2 regions of the Spirillospora sp. CA-128828 genome follow, and region 2 is predicted to be linked to the other one. Evidence: riboswitches for the same ligand, from Rfam matches in the RefSeq annotation. Region 2 holds a riboswitch; the other holds the start of a gene.
The links. A riboswitch is a leader RNA that binds a small molecule or an ion and turns the genes downstream of it on or off. The one in region 2 is predicted to bind glycine.

Region 1 (8,495 bases), 3.1 Mb from region 2:
GGCGAGACCGCCGCGCGACGTCTCCTTGTACTTGTCGAGCATGTCGCGGCCGGTGTCGCGCATCGTCTTGATGGCCTTGTCCAATGAGACGAAGTGGCGGCCGTCGCCGCGGAGGGAGATGCGGGCGGCGCTGATGGCCTTGATGGCGCCGACCGCGTTGCGCTCGATGCACGGGACCTGGACGAGGCCGCCGACCGGGTCGCAGGTGAGGCCGAGATTGTGCTCGATGCCGATCTCCGCGGCGTTCTCGACCTGTTCGGGGGTGCCGCCGAGGACCTCGGTGAGACCGGCGGCGGCCATGGAGCAGGCGGAGCCGACCTCGCCCTGGCAGCCGACCTCGGCGCCGGAGATGGAGGCGTTCTGCTTGAACAGGACGCCCATCGCTCCGGCGGTGAGGAGGAAGCGGACGACGCCGTCGTCATCGCAGCCCGGGACGAAGCGGTCGTAGTAGTGCAGGACGGCCGGGACGATGCCCGCGGCGCCGTTCGTCGGGGCGGTGACGATGCGGCCGCCGGCGGCGTTCTCCTCGTTGACGGCCAAGGCGAAAAGGGTGACCCAGTCCATCGCGTGGAGAGGGTCGGCGGCCTTCTCGGTCGTGAGCTGGCGGTGCAGCTGCGGGGCACGGCGGCGGACCTTCAGCCCGCCGGGCAGCAGGCCCTCGCGGTCGCAGCCCCGGGTGACGCAGGCGCGCATCACATGCCAGAGGTTCAGGAGGCCGTCGTGGATCTCGCGGGACGTGCGGCCGAACGCCTTCTCGTTCTCCAGCATGAGGGCGGAGACCGACAGGCCCGTCTCGCGGCAGCGTTCGAGGAGTTCGGCGGCCGTGTCGAAGGGGTGGGGCAGGACGGTGTCGTCGGGCTTGATGCGGTCGGCTCCGGTGGCGTTCTCGTCCAGGATGAAGCCGCCGCCGACCGAGTAGTACACCTTCGCGCGCAGTTCGCCGCCCGAGGGGTCAAGGGCCGTGAAGCGCATCCCGTTGGGGTGGCCGGGCAGCGACTTCTTGCGTTCGAAATGCAGGTGCTCGTTGACCACGAAGGGAATGTCGTGGTCGTCGAACAGACGTAGCGCGCCGCGCTCGCGGACGGCCCGGAGGCGGTCGTCCACCCGGTCGACGTCGACCAGTTCGGGTTTGTCGCCTTCGAGGCCCAGGATGACGGCCTTGTCGCTGCCGTGGCCCTTCCCGGTGAGGCCGAGCGAGCCGTAGAGAACGACCTGGACCGAGGCGGTCTTCTCCAGCAGCCCGTCTCGTTCGAGGCCGCGGGCGAAACGGTGCGCGGCGGCCATCGGGCCGCCGGTGTGGGAGGACGACGGTCCGATGCCGATCTTGAACAGGTCGAAAACGCTGATGGCCATGCGCTACCCCGTTGTGGCTGTGCCCCCTCCGGGACGGAGGGGGCACGGTGACGTCAGAGGTTCGGGTACAGGGGGTGCTTCTCGGCGAGGGCCGTCACGCGCGCCGCCAGGGCGTCCCGGTCGTAGGACGGCTGGAGGGCCAGCGCGATGACGTCCGCGACCTCGGCGAAGTCCGCGGCGGTGAAGCCGCGGGTGGCGAGGGCGGGCGTGCCGATCCGCAGACCGGACGTGACCATCGGCGGGCGCGGGTCGTTCGGCACCGCGTTGCGGTTGACCGTGATGCCGATCTCGTGCAGGCGGTCCTCGGCGTCCCGTCCGGTGAGCTCGGAGTCCACCAGGTCGACCAGCACGAGGTGCACGTCGGTCCCGCCCGTCAGCACCTTCACGCCGGCCTTGGCGGAGTCCTCGGCGAGGAGACGCTCGGCGAGCAGCCGCGCGCCCTCGACGGTGGCCTCCTGCCGGGCCCTGAACTCGTCCGACGCGGCGATCTTGAGGGCGACCGCCTTCGCGGCGATCACATGCTCCAGCGGGCCGCCCTGCATGCCCGGGAACACCGCGGAGTTGATCTTCTTGCCGTACTCCTCGCGGGCGAGGATCAGGCCGCCGCGCGGTCCGCCGAGCGTCTTGTGCGTCGTGGTCGTGACGATGTCGGCGTACGGGACCGGCGACGGGTGCAGGCCGGCCGCGACCAGGCCCGCGAAGTGCGCCATGTCGACCATGAGCAGCGCTCCGACCGAGTCGGCGATCTCCCGGAACGCCGCGAAGTCGAGCTGCCGCGGGTACGCCGACCAGCCCGCCACGATCATCTTGGGCCGGTGCTCGGCCGCGAGCGAGGCGACCTCGTCCATGTCGACCAGGCCGTCCTCGGCGCGGACGTGGTACGGCACCACGTTCAGCACCTTGCCCGAGTAGTTCAGCCGCATCCCGTGCGTGAGGTGCCCGCCGTGCGCGAGGTCGAGGCCGAGGATGGTGTCGCCGTGCTGGAGCAGCGCGAAGTAGACCGCCGTGTTGGCCTGGGCCCCGCTGTGCGGCTGGACGTTCGCGTGGTCGGCGCCGAACAGCTCCTTGGCCCGGTCGATGGCCAGCTGCTCGGTGACGTCGACGTACTCGCAGCCGCCGTAGTAGCGCCGGCCCGGGTAGCCCTCGGCATACTTGTTGGTGAGGACGGAGCCCTGCGCCTCCAGCACCGAGACCGGCGCGAAGTTCTCCGACGCGATCATTTCGAGGGTGTTCTGCTGCCGCCGCAGCTCGGCGGTGACCGCCTCGGCGACCTCCGGGTCCGCGGTCGCGAGCGAGTCGTACAACGTCATGACTCCTCGATCAGCTTGTCGTAGGCGGCGGAGTCGAGCAGGTCGCCCGGCTCCTCCGAGATGCGGACCTTGAAGATCCAGCCCTCGCCGTACGGGTCGTCGTTGATGACCTTCGGCTCGTCCACCACGGCACCGTTGATCGCGGTGATCTCGCCGCTGACGGGGGAGTAGATGTCGCTGACCGACTTGGTCGACTCCACCTCGCCGCACGGCTCGCCCGCCTCGACGGCGTCGCCCTCGGAGGGCTGCAGCTCGAGGTAGACGATCTCGCCGAGGGCGTCGGCGGCGTGCGCGGTGATGCCGACCGTGACGATGCCGTCCTCGCCGCCGAGGCCCGACACCCACTCGTGCTCCTCGCTGTAGCGGAGCTCCTCAGGAACGCTCACGATCACTTCTCTCTTTCAGGAACGCTTGTAGAACGGCAGCTCGACCACGTCCACCGGCTCGTGCCGGCCGCGGACGTCCACGGCGAGGCCCGTCTCCCCGACGCCGCTGTCGAGGTAGGCCATGGCGATCGGCGTGCCCAGTGTGGGCGACGGGGCGCCGCTCGTCACGACCCCGCACGGCGTGCCGCCGGACGTGACGACCTGGTACCCCTTGCGAGGCGCGCGACGCCCCCGCGCGACCAGCCCCACGAGCCTACGGCCCGGCGGGGTCTGCGCCTGCGCCGCCAGGGCGGTCTTTCCGACGAAGTCGCCCGGCTTGTCCAGCTTCACGACCCGGCCGAGGCCGGCCTCGAACGGGGTGGTCTCCGCGGTCAGCTCGTTCCCGTACAGCGGCATGCCCGCCTCCAGGCGCAGCGTGTCGCGGGCGGACAGCCCGGCCGGGACGACCCCGTCCACCGCGGCGAGCGCCCTCCACAGCGCGACGGCGTCGGACGCGTCCACGAACAGCTCGAAACCGTCCTCGCCGGTGTAGCCGGTGCGGGCGACGAGCGCGTCGACGCCCGCGACCCGCCCGGCGAGGATCGCGTAGTACTTGAGGCCGGCGAGCGGCGCCTCGGTGAAGCCTTCGAGAATCGTCTGCGAACGCGGGCCCTGCAGGGCGATCAGCGCGTACGACGCGGAACGGTCCTCCACGGCGGCCTCGAAGCCCGCGGCCCGCTCGGTCAGCGCCTCCCGGACGACGGCGGCGTTCGCGGCGTTCGCGACGACCATCCAGGTGTCGTCGGCCAGCCGGTAGACGATCAGGTCGTCCAGGACGCCGCCGTCCGGCCCGCAGATCATCGTGTAGCGGGCCTTGCCGACCGGCATCGGCGACAGGTTCCCGACCAGCGCGAAGTCGAGCGCGGCGCCCGCGCCCGGACCGGAGAGGAAGATCTCCCCCATGTGCGACAGGTCGAACAGCCCCGCCCCGGTGCGGACGGCCTGGTGCTCGGCGGTCTCGCTCGCGTAGCGCAGCGGCATCAGATAGCCGGCGAAGTCGACGAGATTCGCGCCGAGGTCCTGGTGGACGTCGTGCAGCGGCGTCTTCTTGGGGATCGGATCGGCGGACATGGGTTCGGCTCCTTCGTCACGGGCGCGCGTGGTCCATCGTCCCACTCGCGCACCGGGCGTCTCGGTGCCTCCCCCTCTGTCATCGGCGCCTGAGAGCTTCACCCGCCTGCCCGGCGGGCTTTCACCTTCGGCGGGGGACCGCGGTCCCCGCTTTCCAGAGGTCGCCTGGCCCGTGCGGTCCGTGGGCCTGAGAGGTTCCGGGGAGGATTTGCTCCTTCGGCGTCCCCGGCCGGCTGCCAGGGACTCTCCCGCACGGGATCATCGGCGGTGTCGATTATTGCATTTCTCTCCCCGCAGACCCAAGGGCCCCTGCTGTGCTCATGGCAGGTTGCCGCGGGGTTGTGGCAGCTCACCTCACAGCGGGGTGACGTAGGCGCCGGAGATGCCGCCGTCCACGAGGAACTCCGAGGCCGTGATGAAGGACGCGTCGTCCGACGCCAGGAACGCGACGGCCGCGGCGATCTCGGACGCCTCGGCGAACCGTCCCACCGGGACGTGGACGAGCCGCCGCGCCGCCCGCTCCGGATCCTTGGCGAACAGTTCCCGCAGGAGGGGAGTGTTGACCGGGCCGGGGCACAGCGCGTTGACCCGGACGCCCTGCCGCGCGAACTGCACGCCCAGCTCCCGCGACATCGCCAGCACGCCGCCCTTGGACGCGGTGTAGGAGATCTGCGACGTCGCCGCGCCCATCTTGGCCACGAACGACGCCGTGTTGATGATCGAGCCCTTGCCCTGGTCGAGCATGTAGGGGATGACGTGCTTGCAGCACAGGTACACGCTCGTGAGGTTGACCTCCTGGACGCGTTTCCACGCGTCCAGGCCCGTCTCCAGGATCGAGTCGTCGTCCGGTGGGGAGATGCCGGCGTTGTTGAACGCCACGTCGATGCGCCCGTAGGCGTCGTGGACGGTCCGGAAGAGCGCCGCGACCTCGTCCTCCACGGTGACGTCCACCTTGACGAAAAGGCCGTCCAGCTCGTCCGCCGCGGTCTTGCCGGCGGTCTCGTCCACGTCGGCGACGACGACCCGGGCGCCCTCCTGTGCGAAGCGGCGCACGGTGGCGAGGCCGATGCCGCCCGCGCCGCCGGTCACGACGGCCACCCGGCCCTCCAGACGCTGCATGGATGTCACTCCTGTCATTGCTCGGTGGAGATGAAGACGTTCTTGGTCTCGGTGAACGCGTCGAGGGCGTCCGGGCCGAGCTCGCGGCCGAGGCCCGACCGCTTGAACCCGCCGAACGGCGTCCAGTAGCGGACGGCCGAGTGCGAGTTCACCGACAGGTTCCCGGCCTCGACGGCCCGGGACGCGCGCAGGGCGCGCCCGACGTCGCGAGTCCAGATCGAGCCGGACAGGCCGTAGGGCGTGTCGTTGGCGAGCCGGATCGCGTCCGCCTCGTCCTCGAACGGGACGACGGTGACGACCGGCCCGAAGACCTCGTCCTGCCAGGACGGAAGCGCCGTGCAGGACGGCCCGGCCAGTACGGTCGGCGGGAACCAGAACCCCGGTCCCTCCGGCGCCGACCCCCGGATCAGCACAGGCGCGTCGTCCGGGACGTACGAGGCGACCTTCTCCCGGTGCGCCGCGCTGATCAGCGGCCCCACCTCGGTCTTCTCATCCCGGGGGTCACCGACCACGACCCCCTGGACGGCGGGCTCCAGGAGTTCGAGGAACCGGTCGTACACCGGCCGCTCCACGAGGATCCGGGAGCGCGAGCAGCAGTCCTGCCCGGCGTTGTCGAACACCGCGGAGGGCGCGGTCGCGGCGGCCTTCTCCAGGTCGGCGTCGGCGAACACGATGTTGGCGTTCTTGCCGCCGAGCTCCAGCGTCAGCCGCTTCACACCCGGCGCGCACGCCGCCATGATCTCCGTGCCGACCCGCGTCGACCCGGTGAACACGATCTTCCGGACGTCCGGGTGCTCCACCAGCCGCCGTCCCGCCACCGGGCCCGCGCCCGGCAGCACCTGCACCACGCCTTCGGGCAGCCCGGCCTCCAGCGCCAGCTCGCCGACCCGCCGCGCGGTCAGCGGTGTCAGCTCGGCCGGTTTGACGATGACGGCGTTGCCCGCCGCCAGCGCCGGCGCCAGCCCCCAGCCCATGATCGGCATCGGGAAGTTCCACGGGACGATCACGCCCACGACACCGAGCGGCTCCGCGAACGTCACGTTCAGACCGCCCGGCACCGGGATCTGCCGTCCGGCGAGCCGTTCCGGCGCCGCCGCGTAGTAGTGCAGGACGTCCCGCAGGTTCCCGGCCTCCCAGCGCGCCTGCCCGATCGGATGCCCGGCGTTGCGCACTTCCAGGGCGGCCAGCTCGTCCGCATGCGCGTCCACGAGATCGGCGAACGCCCGCAACAACCGGGCCCGATCTCCAGGCGCCACGTCCCGCCAGGGAGGAAACGCCCGCCGGGCTCGCGCCACGGCCGCGTCCACGTCCTCGGCCGACGCCAGCGGAACGCGCTCGATGACCTCCTCGGTGGCCGGATTCACGACGTCGAACTCGTCACCCGTCAACAAGAGCCTCACAACCGCTCGAAGCCGCGGAACATCTCCCAGTCGGTGACCGCTCGGTCGTAGGCGTCGAGTTCGACGCGGGCGTAGTTGGCGTAGTGCTCGACGACCTCCTTCCCGAAGGCGTCCAGGGCCAGGGAACTGCGGCCCCAGTCGGCGGCGGCGTCGCGGAGCGTCCCGACGACGGTGTCGGCGTCGGTCGCGTAGGCGTTGCCCACGAACGGCTCTTCCAGCGGAAGCTCGTTCTCGATGCCGTGCAGCCCGGACGCGATCATCGCGGCGACCGCGAGGTACGGGTTGACATCGCCGCCGGGCACCCGGTTCTCGATGCGCAGGGACGGCCCGTGGCCGACGAGCCGCAGCGCGCACGTCCGGTTGTCGACGCCCCACTTGATCGCGGTCGGCGCGAACGAGCCGGGCTGGTAGCGCTTGTAGGAGTTGATGTTCGGCGCGTACAGCAGCGTGAAGTCGCGCAGGCACGCCTGCTGGCCCGCGATGAAGTGCTCGCCGAGCCGGGACAGCCCGTGCGGGCCGTCCCCGGCCAGCACCGGCGACCCGTCCGAGGACCGCAGCGAGAGGTGGACATGGCAGGAGTTGCCCTCCCGCTCGTTCGGCTTGGCCATGAAGGTGATCGACATGCCCTCCTGGGCGGCGATCTCCTTGGCGCCGGTCTTGTAGAGGACGTGGTTGTCGCACGTGCGCAGGGCCTCGTCGAAGCGGAACGCGATCTCATGCTGGCCGAGGTTGCATTCCCCCTTGGCCGACTCCACGTACATCCCCGCGCCGGTCATGCCGTTGCGGATCCGGCGCAGCAGTGGTTCGACGCGGGCGCCCCCGAGCAGCGAGTAGTCCACGTTGTACTGGTTGGCCGGGGTGAGGTCGCGGTACGCCTTCCCCCAGGCGTCCTCGTAGGAGTCCTTGTAGACGATGAACTCCAGTTCCGTCCCGACGTAGGCGCCCCAGCCCCGCTCGGCCAGCCTGTCGAGCTGGCGCCAGAGGATCTGCCGGGGCGAGGGCCCCACGCCGGTGCCGTCCTCCGCGGCGATGTTCGCGTGGACGAGTGCGGCCCCCTCCTGCCAGGGGATCCGCCGGAGGGTGGCGAGGTCGGGACGCATCACGAAGTCGCCGTAGCCGGTGTCCCAGGACGACATGTCGTAGCCGTCCACCGTGTTCATGTCGACGTCCACCGCCAGGAGGTAGTTGCAGCCGTCCGAGCCGTGCCCGACGACCTCCTCCAGGAAGAAGCGGGACGAGAGCCGCTTGCCCTGGAGGCGCCCCTGCATGTCGGTGATCGCGACGATCACGGTGTCGATCCGGCCCGCCGCCGCCTCCTCGCGCAACTCGTCGAGGGTGAGGGATGTGGTCACGTTCTCAGTCTCCTAACCGAGCGACTGGAGTTCCTGCTCGATGGCGGCCAGTTCTTCGGCGCTGCCCTGCACCTTCGGGCCCTTGAACCACTTGCGGGCCGACAGCACCCACCACAGCGCGGCTCCGCCCAGCACCACCAGGATCGCGATCGGCGAGTAGTTGAAGGAGTCCTTGGTGATCGGGTTCGCGGGCGGCAGCATGAACACCACCGAGACGAACACCACCCACACCACCGCGAGCGTGCCGATGGGCCTGCTCCAGCGGCCGAGGTTCCACGGCCCCGCCCGGAAGTCGGCGCCCTGCCGCAGCCGCAGGTACGTCGGGATCACGTAGGCGATGTAGAGGCCGATGACCGCGACGGACGTGACGGCCAGGTACGCGGTGAGGTTCCAGATCGCGGGCAGGGCCAGCACGAACGCGCCCCCGGCGGCCAGCCAGATCGCGTTGGTGGGGGTCCTGCTCCG
Region 2 (8,495 bases):
CGTACGGGGCGGTCTCGCGATCGATCAGCTTCAGCGCCGCGGTCAGGATCCGCTGGGCCCTGGCGGGCTCGCCGCGCTCCAGCAGCCGCTGCGCGAGGTCGTGCGCGGCGGGCGGCCCGTACTCGGGGTCGCCGGTCCCGATCACCGCCTCCCAGTGATCGCGCGCCGCGTCGAAGTCGCCGGCGTCGTCGGCGATCCTGGCGAGGGCCAGATGGGCGGGCGGAAGGTAGGCGGGGTTGCCGAAGTCGACCACGACCCGCCAGGCGGGCGCCGCCTGCTCGTGCTCACCGGCCCGTTCGTGGGTGAGCGCAAGATGGTAGGCGGCCCTGGGGCCGTACTCGGGGTCGGCGGTCGCGATCGCGGCCCGGTCCGCCTCCCGGGCCCGCTCCACCTCCCCGGCGTCGTCGAGGACGACCGCCAGCCCCAGCGCGGCCTGCGCCCGGCAGGACGTCCCGCCCAGGGCGAGCACCTTCTGGAACAGCAGTGCCGCCCGCTCCGCCTCACCGTTCTCGGCGAGGCTCCGTGCCTCCTCGCACAACCGCTCCGCGTCGTCGGATACCGGTTCCGGGGACTCGCTCATCGCTCTTCTGCCCTCTGGGGGTCGGGGTCCGCAAAGAGACTAGCGACCCGGCCCCGCCGCGTCCCGCGACGACACCCCGAAACCCCCAGCAAGATCACTAATCGGTCCGCGGACCGGTTCGCGGCTCAGTCCTCGAAGGCCTCCGGGGGCGGGCAGGAGCAGACGAGGTTGCGGTCGCCGTAGGCCTGGTCGATGCGGCGGACGGGCGGCCAGTACTTGGCCTCGCGGAGGGACGGCAGCGGATAGGCGGCCTCCTCGCGGGTGTAGGCGTGCTTCCAGTCGTCGGAGATCAGGCAGCCGGCGGTGTGCGGCGCGTTCTTGAGCGGGTTGTCCTCGGCGTCGTAGCCGCCGTCGGCGACCCGCCGGATCTCCCGGCGGATCTCGATCATGGCGTCGCAGAACCGGTCGAGCTCGGCGAGGTCCTCGGACTCGGTGGGCTCGATCATCAGGGTGCCGGCGACGGGGAACGAGAGGGTCGGCGCGTGGAAGCCGTAGTCGATGAGGCGCTTGGCGACGTCCTCGGCGGTGATCCCGGTCTCCTTGGTGATCTTGCGGAGGTCGGCGATGCACTCGTGCGCGACGAGGCCGTTCCGCCCGGTGTAGAGGATCGGGTAGTGCGGGCCGAGGCGGGCGGCGAGGTAGTTGGCGCCGACGATCGCGCCCTCGGTGGCGGCGCGCAGGCCGTCCGGGCCCATCATCGCGATGTAGGCCCAGGAGATCGGCAGGATGCCCGCCGATCCCCACGGGGCCGCGGAGATCGGGCCGACGCCGGTCTCCGGGCCGGCCTCCGCGCGGAGCGGGTGGCTGGGCAGGAACGGGGCCAGATGCGCGCGGACGCCGATCGGGCCGACGCCGGGACCGCCGCCGCCGTGCGGGATGCAGAACGTCTTGTGCAGGTTGAGGTGCGAGACGTCCGAGCCGAACTCGCCGGGGCGGGCGAGGCCGACGAGCGCGTTGAGGTTGGCGCCGTCCACGTAGACCTGGCCGCCGGCCTCGTGCACCGCCGCGCACACGTCGGTGATGCTCTCCTCGAAGACGCCGTGCGTGGACGGGTAGGTCACCATGATCGCGGCGAGCCGGTCCCCGTGCTTGCCGATCTTGGCGTGCAGGTCGCCGAGGTCGACGTTGCCGCCCTCGTCGCACCTGACCACGACGACGCGCATGCCCGCCATCACCGCGCTGGCCGCGTTGGTGCCGTGCGCGGACGAGGGGATCAGGCAGACGTCGCGGTGCTCCTCGCCGCGGGACGCGTGGTAGCCGCGGATGGCGAGCAGGCCGGCCAGCTCGCCCTGGGAGCCGGCGTTCGGCTGGACGGAGACCTTCGCGTACCCGGTGATCTCGGCGAGGTACTCCTCCAGCTCACCGATCAGCTCGACGTAGCCGGCGGCCTGGTCGAGCGGCGCGAACGGGTGGACGTCCGCGAACTCGGGCCAGGTGACCGGCTCCATCTCGGCGGTGGCGTTCAGCTTCATCGTGCAGGAGCCGAGCGGGATCATCGAGCGGTCGAGCGCGATGTCCTTGTCCTGGAGCCTGCGCAGGTAGCGCAGCATCGCGGTCTCGGAGCGGTGCGCGTGGAAGACCGGGTGGGTCAGGTAGGGGCTCTCGCGGCGCAGGGCGTCCGGGAACGCCTCGGCCACCTCGCCTGCGGCCTCGCCGGACGCCGTGACGCCGAACGCCTCCAGCACGGCCGTCACGTGCGCGGGCAGCGTCGTCTCGTCGCAGGCGATCCCGACGTGGTCGGCATCGGCGGGGCGCAGGTTGATCCCGCGGTCGCGGGCCGCCGCGACGACCTCGGCGGCGCGGCCGGGCACGCGGGCGAGGACGGTGTCGAAGAACGCCTCGTGGACGACCTCCACGCCCCCGGCGCGCAGCCCGGCCGCGATCTCGGCGGCGCGGCGGTGCGCCCGCTGCGCGATCGCGGCCAGCCCTTCGGGGCCGTGGTAGACGGCGTACATGCTCGCCATCACGGCGAGGAGGACCTGCGCGGTGCAGATGTTGCTGGTGGCCTTCTCCCGGCGGATGTGCTGCTCGCGGGTCTGCAGCGCGAGCCGGTAGGCGGCGGCGCCGTCCGCGTCGACGGACACGCCGACGAGCCGGCCGGGAAGCTGCCGCTGGATGCCCTCGCCGACCGCCATGTAGCCGGCGTGCGGGCCCCCGAACCCGTAGGGGACGCCGAACCGCTGCGCGGAGCCCACCGCGATGTCGGCGCCGGACTCGCCGGGCGGCCGCAGCAGCGTCAGCGCGAGCAGGTCGGCGGCGACGACCGCCCTGGCGCCGCGCTCGTGCGCCTGCGCGATGACCGGCTCCAGGTCGCGGACGGCGCCGGACGTGCCCGGGTACTGCAGCAGCACGCCGAAGAAGTCGCCGTCCGGCAGCCCGGCGGACAGGTCGGCGGTGACCACCTCGATGCCGAGCGGGATCGCGCGCGTCCGGACGACCTCGATCGTCTGCGGGAGCGTGTCGCCGTCGACGAGGAACGTCCCCGGCTCCTTGCGCTTGGAGACGCGGTGCGCGAGGGCCATCGCCTCGGCGGCGGCGGTGCCCTCGTCCAGCATGGAGGCGTTGGCGACGGGCAGCCCGGTCAGGTCGGCGACGACCGTCTGGAAGTTCAGCAGGGCCTCGAGCCGGCCCTGGGAGATCTCCGGCTGGTAGGGCGTGTAGGCGGTGTACCAGCCGGGGTTCTCCAGCACGTTCCGCATGATCACACCGGGGGTGGTCGTCCCGTGGTAGCCCAGACCGATCATGGAGGTGAGCACGGTGTTGCGGGACGCCAGTTCGCGGAGCCGGTCCAGCGCGGCGGTCTCGCTCAGCGCGGGCGGCAGGTCCAGCGGGCGGGAGGTGCGGATCGCGGCGGGGACCGCGTCGTCGATCAGCGCCTCGATGCCGGAGTAGCCGATGGCGGCGAGCATCCTGGCCTGGTCGGCGGCCGAGGGGCCGACGTGCCGGTCGGCGAAGGCGGAACGGGGGTGCTGCGGCGAGGCCACGGGGGCGAAGAACTGGCCGGTCATGGAGAGCCTCCTGGCTGCTGCGGTCGCTCAGGGCCACCGCCGGCGCGGGCCGGCGGCCGGTCTCCCCCTCTGTCATCGGCACCTGAGAGCTTCACCCGCGCGGCGGGGTTTCCCCTTCGGTGAGCCGCCCTTCCCCGCGTGCGGGGATCGACGCCTGCTTTCCAGAGGTGCCTCGCCCGAGCGGTCCTTTTGCCTGAGAGGTTCCGGGGAGGTTGCCCCTTCGGCGCCCCACGCTGGCGGCGTGGGATCTCTCCCGCACAGGGTCGACGGCATGTCCTGGGACGAACCCTACCCAAAGACGCGTCCGCCGCTCCGTCCCGCCCCCGCTGAGGGGTGGGCCCGCGGCCGCGACGCCGTACCGGCGAGTACGATGTGCTCACTCACCTGGGACGGGACGGCCCCGGGCCACGGGGGCGCAACCGGGGGGCCGCCGGGGTGGACACACGTCCGGCCGGGCGGCGGCCCGCTCGACGGCGCGCCGCCCGGTCTGGGACGCTGATCACGATGACGGACGGTCGGGGCGGCGGTACGGCGTGACACAGACCCACGACGGCGCGGTGCGCCGGAGGCAGGGTGCGACCGCCGGGGTGCCCGTGGACGAGCCCGCGCAGCCGGACCGGATCCGCCGTCCGTCCGACGCGATCAGGTTCGCGGCCTCGGTGGTGGGGCTGGCGGCGGTGATGCTGCTGGTGTCGATCGCGCAGCAGACCACGCACGGCCTGCAGACCGACATCGCCGAGGGCACCGCGCACGCGCCGCGGCTGCTGCTGACGCTGGCGACGCTGGTGTCCAGCTTCGGGGTGCTGGCCGTGCCGGTCGCGTTCGGGATCGAGCGGCTCTTCAACAAGGACGGCACGCGCGTCGCGATCGCGCTGCTGGCCGCCGTGATCGCTTTCGGGATCACGGTGGGCCTGGACGACCTGGTGGTGCGGGCGGCCCCCGGCGGCGTGCTGGACTCGCTCATCTGGGGCGGCACGGAGACGGCGCCGGTGCACACCGACATCGCCCCGGTGATCGCGTTCGTCAGCGCGGTCGGGATGGCGGGCCGCGCCCGCTGGCAGGCCGCGACATGGACCATGATCGGGCTGGCGGCGCTGACCGGGCTCACCGCGTCCTACGCCTCCGTCGCCGCACTCGCGGCCACCTACCTGCTGGGACGCGCCATCGGCCACGGCACCCTCTACGCGGTCGGGACGCCGAACCCCCGTCCGTCCGGCATGACCGTGGTGGCGTCGCTGGAACGGCTCGGGCTGCGCCCGAAACGAGGGGCGCGACTCGACGACCCGGCGGACGACACCGGGGAGGCCCGCCGCTACGGCGTCGTCCTCGCCTCTTGCCCTGCGGACGGGTACGGCGCGCGGCTCCCGGCGGGGCGCGGCCCGCACGGCGACTGGGACCTGGAGGTCCGCGTCCTCGACCGCGACCAGCAGACCGCGGGCCTGCTCTACCGCGTGTGGCGGCTGCTGCGGCTGCGGGCCGCGACGACCGGGCGGACGCTGCGGTCGCTGCGCCGGTCCCTGGAGCTCGAGTCGCTGATGGCGTACGCCGTGGACGCGGCGGGCGTCCGGACCCCGCGGCTGGTCGGGACGTGCGAGGTCGGCACGGAGGCGGCGCTGCTGGCCTACGAGCACGTGCCGGGGCGGCGGCTCGGGGACGTCTCCGACGACGAGATCACCGACGCACTGCTGACGGACGTGTGGCGGCAGCTCCGGTCCCTGCAGGCGGGGCGGCTCGCGCATCGCCGGCTGGAGGGCGACGCGGTCCTCGTCGGCGAGGACGGGCGCGCCTACGTCACCGATCTGCGGTCCGGGGAGACGGCGGCGGGCGACCTGGCGCTGCGTCTGGACCTCGCCCAGCTGCTCACCACGCTGGCTCTGCGGGCCGGGCCCGAGCGGGCCGTCCGCACGGCCGCGCCGGTGCTGGGCGAGGAGGCGCTGGGCGGGGCGGTGCCGCTGCTGCAGCGGGTGGCGCTGTCCCGGGCGACGCGCACCCGGCTGCGGCACCACCGGGACCTGCTCACCCGGATCCGGGAGCAGATCGTCCGGCTCAAGCCGGAGACGGAGGCGGCACCGGCCCGGCTGGAGCGGTTCCGGCCACGGACCATCTTCAGCATCGTGGCGCTGTCCGTCGCGGCGTACATCGTCATCCCGCAGGTGACGAGCCTGGACATCGGCCATCTGGCGGCCACGGCCAGCTGGCACTGGGTGGTCGCCGCGCTGGCCGCGGCGTCCCTCACCTATGTCGCGGCGGCGCTGATGCTCATCGGGTTCGTCCCGGAGAGGCTGCCGTTCTGGCGGACGGTGCTGGCGCAGGTCGCGGCGTCGTTCGTGAAGCTGGTGGCGCCCGCGGCGGTCGGCGGCGTCGCGGTCAACACCCGGTACCTGCAGCGCTCGGGCGTCCGGCCGGCCCTCGCGGTCGCGAGCGTGGGCGCGTCGCAGCTGGTCGGGCTGGTCACGCACGTCCTGCTGCTGGTGCTGTTCGGGTTCCTGACGGGGTCGACGGCGAAGGCGACGCAGGATCTGGCGCCGTCCCGGACGATCGTGATCGCGGTGCTGGCGCTGGGGCTGCTCGCCGGTCTCGCGCTGACGGTCCCGCGGGTCCGGCGCGTCGTCACCTCACGGCTGCGGAGCATGTTCTCGGGCGTGGTGCCGCGCCTGGTGGACGTCCTGCAGTCGCCGAAGAAGCTGTCCACGGGCATGGGCGGGACACTGCTGCTGACGCTGGCGTTCACGCTGTGCCTGGACGCGTCGATCCGCTCGTTCGGCGGGTCGCTGCCGTGGACGACGGTGGTGCTGGTGTTCCTCACCGCGAACGCGGTCGGGTCGGCGGCTCCGACGCCGGGCGGGCTCGGCGCCGTCGAGGGCGCGCTCACGCTGGCGTTGACCATCTCGGGGCTGAGCGCGGAGACGGCGGCGTCGGCCGTCCTGCTCTACCGCCTGCTGACGCTGTGGCTGCCGGTGCTGCCGGGCTGGGGGGCGTTCACCTTCCTGCAGCGCAAGGAGGCGCTCTGAGGGTCAGCCGGTGCGGCGGGCGCGCCGCCGGTTGGCGAGCTCATCGTGGGGGTGTTCGGCAGGGTCCGCGTCGGCGGCGGCGGCGCGTTCACCGGGAAGTTCCGCCAGGCTGCCCTCCACCTCCTGCCACACCCGTCCGAGCGCGATGCCGAACACGCCCTGCCCGCCCTGGAGGAGGTCGACGACCTCGTCGGCCGAGGTGCACTCGTAGACGCTCACTCCGTCGCTCATCAATGTGATCTGGGCCAGGTCCTGCACGCCCCGGTCACGCAGATGGGTGACGGCCGTACGTATCTGCTGGAGCGACACACCCGTGTCGAGCAGCCGCTTCACGACCTTCAGCACCAGGATGTCGCGGAAGCTGTAGAGCCGCTGACTCCCGGACCCGTGCGCGGACCGGACGCTCGGCTCCACCAGCCTGGTACGGGCCCAGTAGTCGAGCTGCCGGTAGGTGATCCCCGCCGCGGCGCACGCCGTCGGGCCGCGGTAGCCGACATCCTCCGGCGGCACCGACACCTGCGTGTCGAAGAGCAGTCCCTGCTCTCCGGCGCGCTGGGACGCCATGTGCCTGTCGGGGGTCGCCTTGCCCTCGCCGCTGCTCACCGCCACGCGGACCTCCGGCTCCTATCATCCCGCGGCGCTTCGTCAAGGGGGTTTGACGAATTACACCACGGGTGTTCCACCAGCACGGTAGGTGCCGGTCAGGGCGTGGTCAACGTTCACCGTCGGCGCGTCGCATGCCCGGATGAACCGGCTTCACGTGGGCAAACTGCGCACCTTCGCCGCCAACGCACTCCATACCCCGATGCTCCCCCCGCAAAAACCGCCAGGTCCACCGCAATGGAAGACCAATCGCCCCATGGCATGACCTTACCCTCCACAGTGACATTCCCCACATCCCCCCAACCCGCAAACCCGCAGGCCGGCCCCCCTTTCCCCAAGCCACCACCCCAAGCCGAAGCCACCCAGTAGCCAGATGCACCAGCCATTGGCCCTAGGCCGGTGTGCCAGTTGAAGGCTCGCGGCCCGAGGCCAGGAGTGCCATGGGAAGCGCCTCCGCACCAGGCTGGTGGACCAGGCGAAGCGCCTTGGCCTTAGGCCGGTGTCAGGTGAAGGCTCCCGCCCGAGCCGTCACCCGGCGCGGCCGAAGTCCTCGGGGGAGATCGTGTCGAGGAACTCGCGGAACTTCTCCACCTCGTCCTCCTGCTCGTCGGGGATGGCCACGCCGGCCTCTTCGAGGACGTCCTCGCTGGCGAAGATCGTGGCGCCGGTGCGCAGGGCGAGGGCGATGGAGTCGGACGGGCGGGCGCTGACCTCGACGCCGTTGGAGAAGATGAGGTCGGCGAAGAAGATGCCTTCGCGCAGGGCGGTGATGTTGACGGTGCGGAGCTGGACGCTGAGGGCGTCGAGCACGTCGCGGAACAGGTCGTGGGTGAGGGGCCGGGCGGGCAGCACCCCCTGCTGGGCGAAGGCGATCGCGGTCGCTTCGACCGCCCCGATCCAGATGGGCAGGTAGCGATCGCCCTCCGTCTCCTTCAACAGGACGATCGGCTGATTGGAGGGCATCTCGACCCGGACGCCGACGACCTCCATCTGCTTCACTGCGGCTCCCTGCTGGTTCTCGCTGTCTCGATCACCACGTGCAGCGGGTCGAATCCTGACCGAACCATGTAGCCAACGTACACCCAGGCCCGGACACCTCGTGGTGCCGCGCGGACGGGAAAATCCTCCGCGGCCCGCATGATCAGGGGTCGAGGCTTTCACGCAGACCCGCGCTGACCAGCGCGGTGTGCAGCCGGACCGACAGCGCGGCGATCTCCCGGGCGGTCTCGGCCGCCTGCTCGTGCGCACCGCGGCTGCGGCGGCGCAGCTGCGGCGCGACCATCTGCTCGATGA

Region 1: linked by a shared signal. The riboswitch ahead of gcvT (glycine cleavage system aminomethyltransferase GcvT) and the one ahead of gcvP (aminomethyl-transferring glycine dehydrogenase) in region 2 are both predicted to bind glycine.

Annotation. Positions count from the first base shown of each region.
Region 1 covers NZ_CP191986.1:7,689,373-7,697,867, reverse strand. The annotation lists gene ACQPXG_RS36960 (L-serine ammonia-lyase) at 1-1,353, opposite strand, end outside; gene glyA (serine hydroxymethyltransferase) at 1,407-2,663, opposite strand; gene gcvH (glycine cleavage system protein GcvH) at 2,660-3,049, opposite strand; gene gcvT (glycine cleavage system aminomethyltransferase GcvT) at 3,065-4,159, opposite strand; glycine riboswitch at 4,233-4,320, opposite strand; glycine riboswitch at 4,325-4,420, opposite strand; gene ACQPXG_RS36940 (3-oxoacyl-ACP reductase) at 4,514-5,278, opposite strand; gene ACQPXG_RS36935 (aldehyde dehydrogenase family protein) at 5,293-6,666, opposite strand; gene ACQPXG_RS36930 (glutamine synthetase family protein) at 6,675-8,030, opposite strand; gene ACQPXG_RS36925 (amino acid permease) at 8,043-8,495, opposite strand, start outside.
Region 2 covers NZ_CP191986.1:4,612,325-4,620,819, reverse strand. The annotation lists gene ACQPXG_RS22635 (tetratricopeptide repeat protein) at 1-580, opposite strand, end outside; gene gcvP (aminomethyl-transferring glycine dehydrogenase) at 706-3,588, opposite strand; glycine riboswitch at 3,648-3,759, opposite strand; glycine riboswitch at 3,760-3,854, opposite strand; gene ACQPXG_RS22625 (lysylphosphatidylglycerol synthase transmembrane domain-containing protein) at 4,122-6,599, shown strand; gene ACQPXG_RS22620 (MerR family transcriptional regulator) at 6,603-7,208, opposite strand; gene ACQPXG_RS22615 (bifunctional nuclease family protein) at 7,731-8,201, opposite strand; gene ftsR (transcriptional regulator FtsR) at 8,344-8,495, opposite strand, start outside.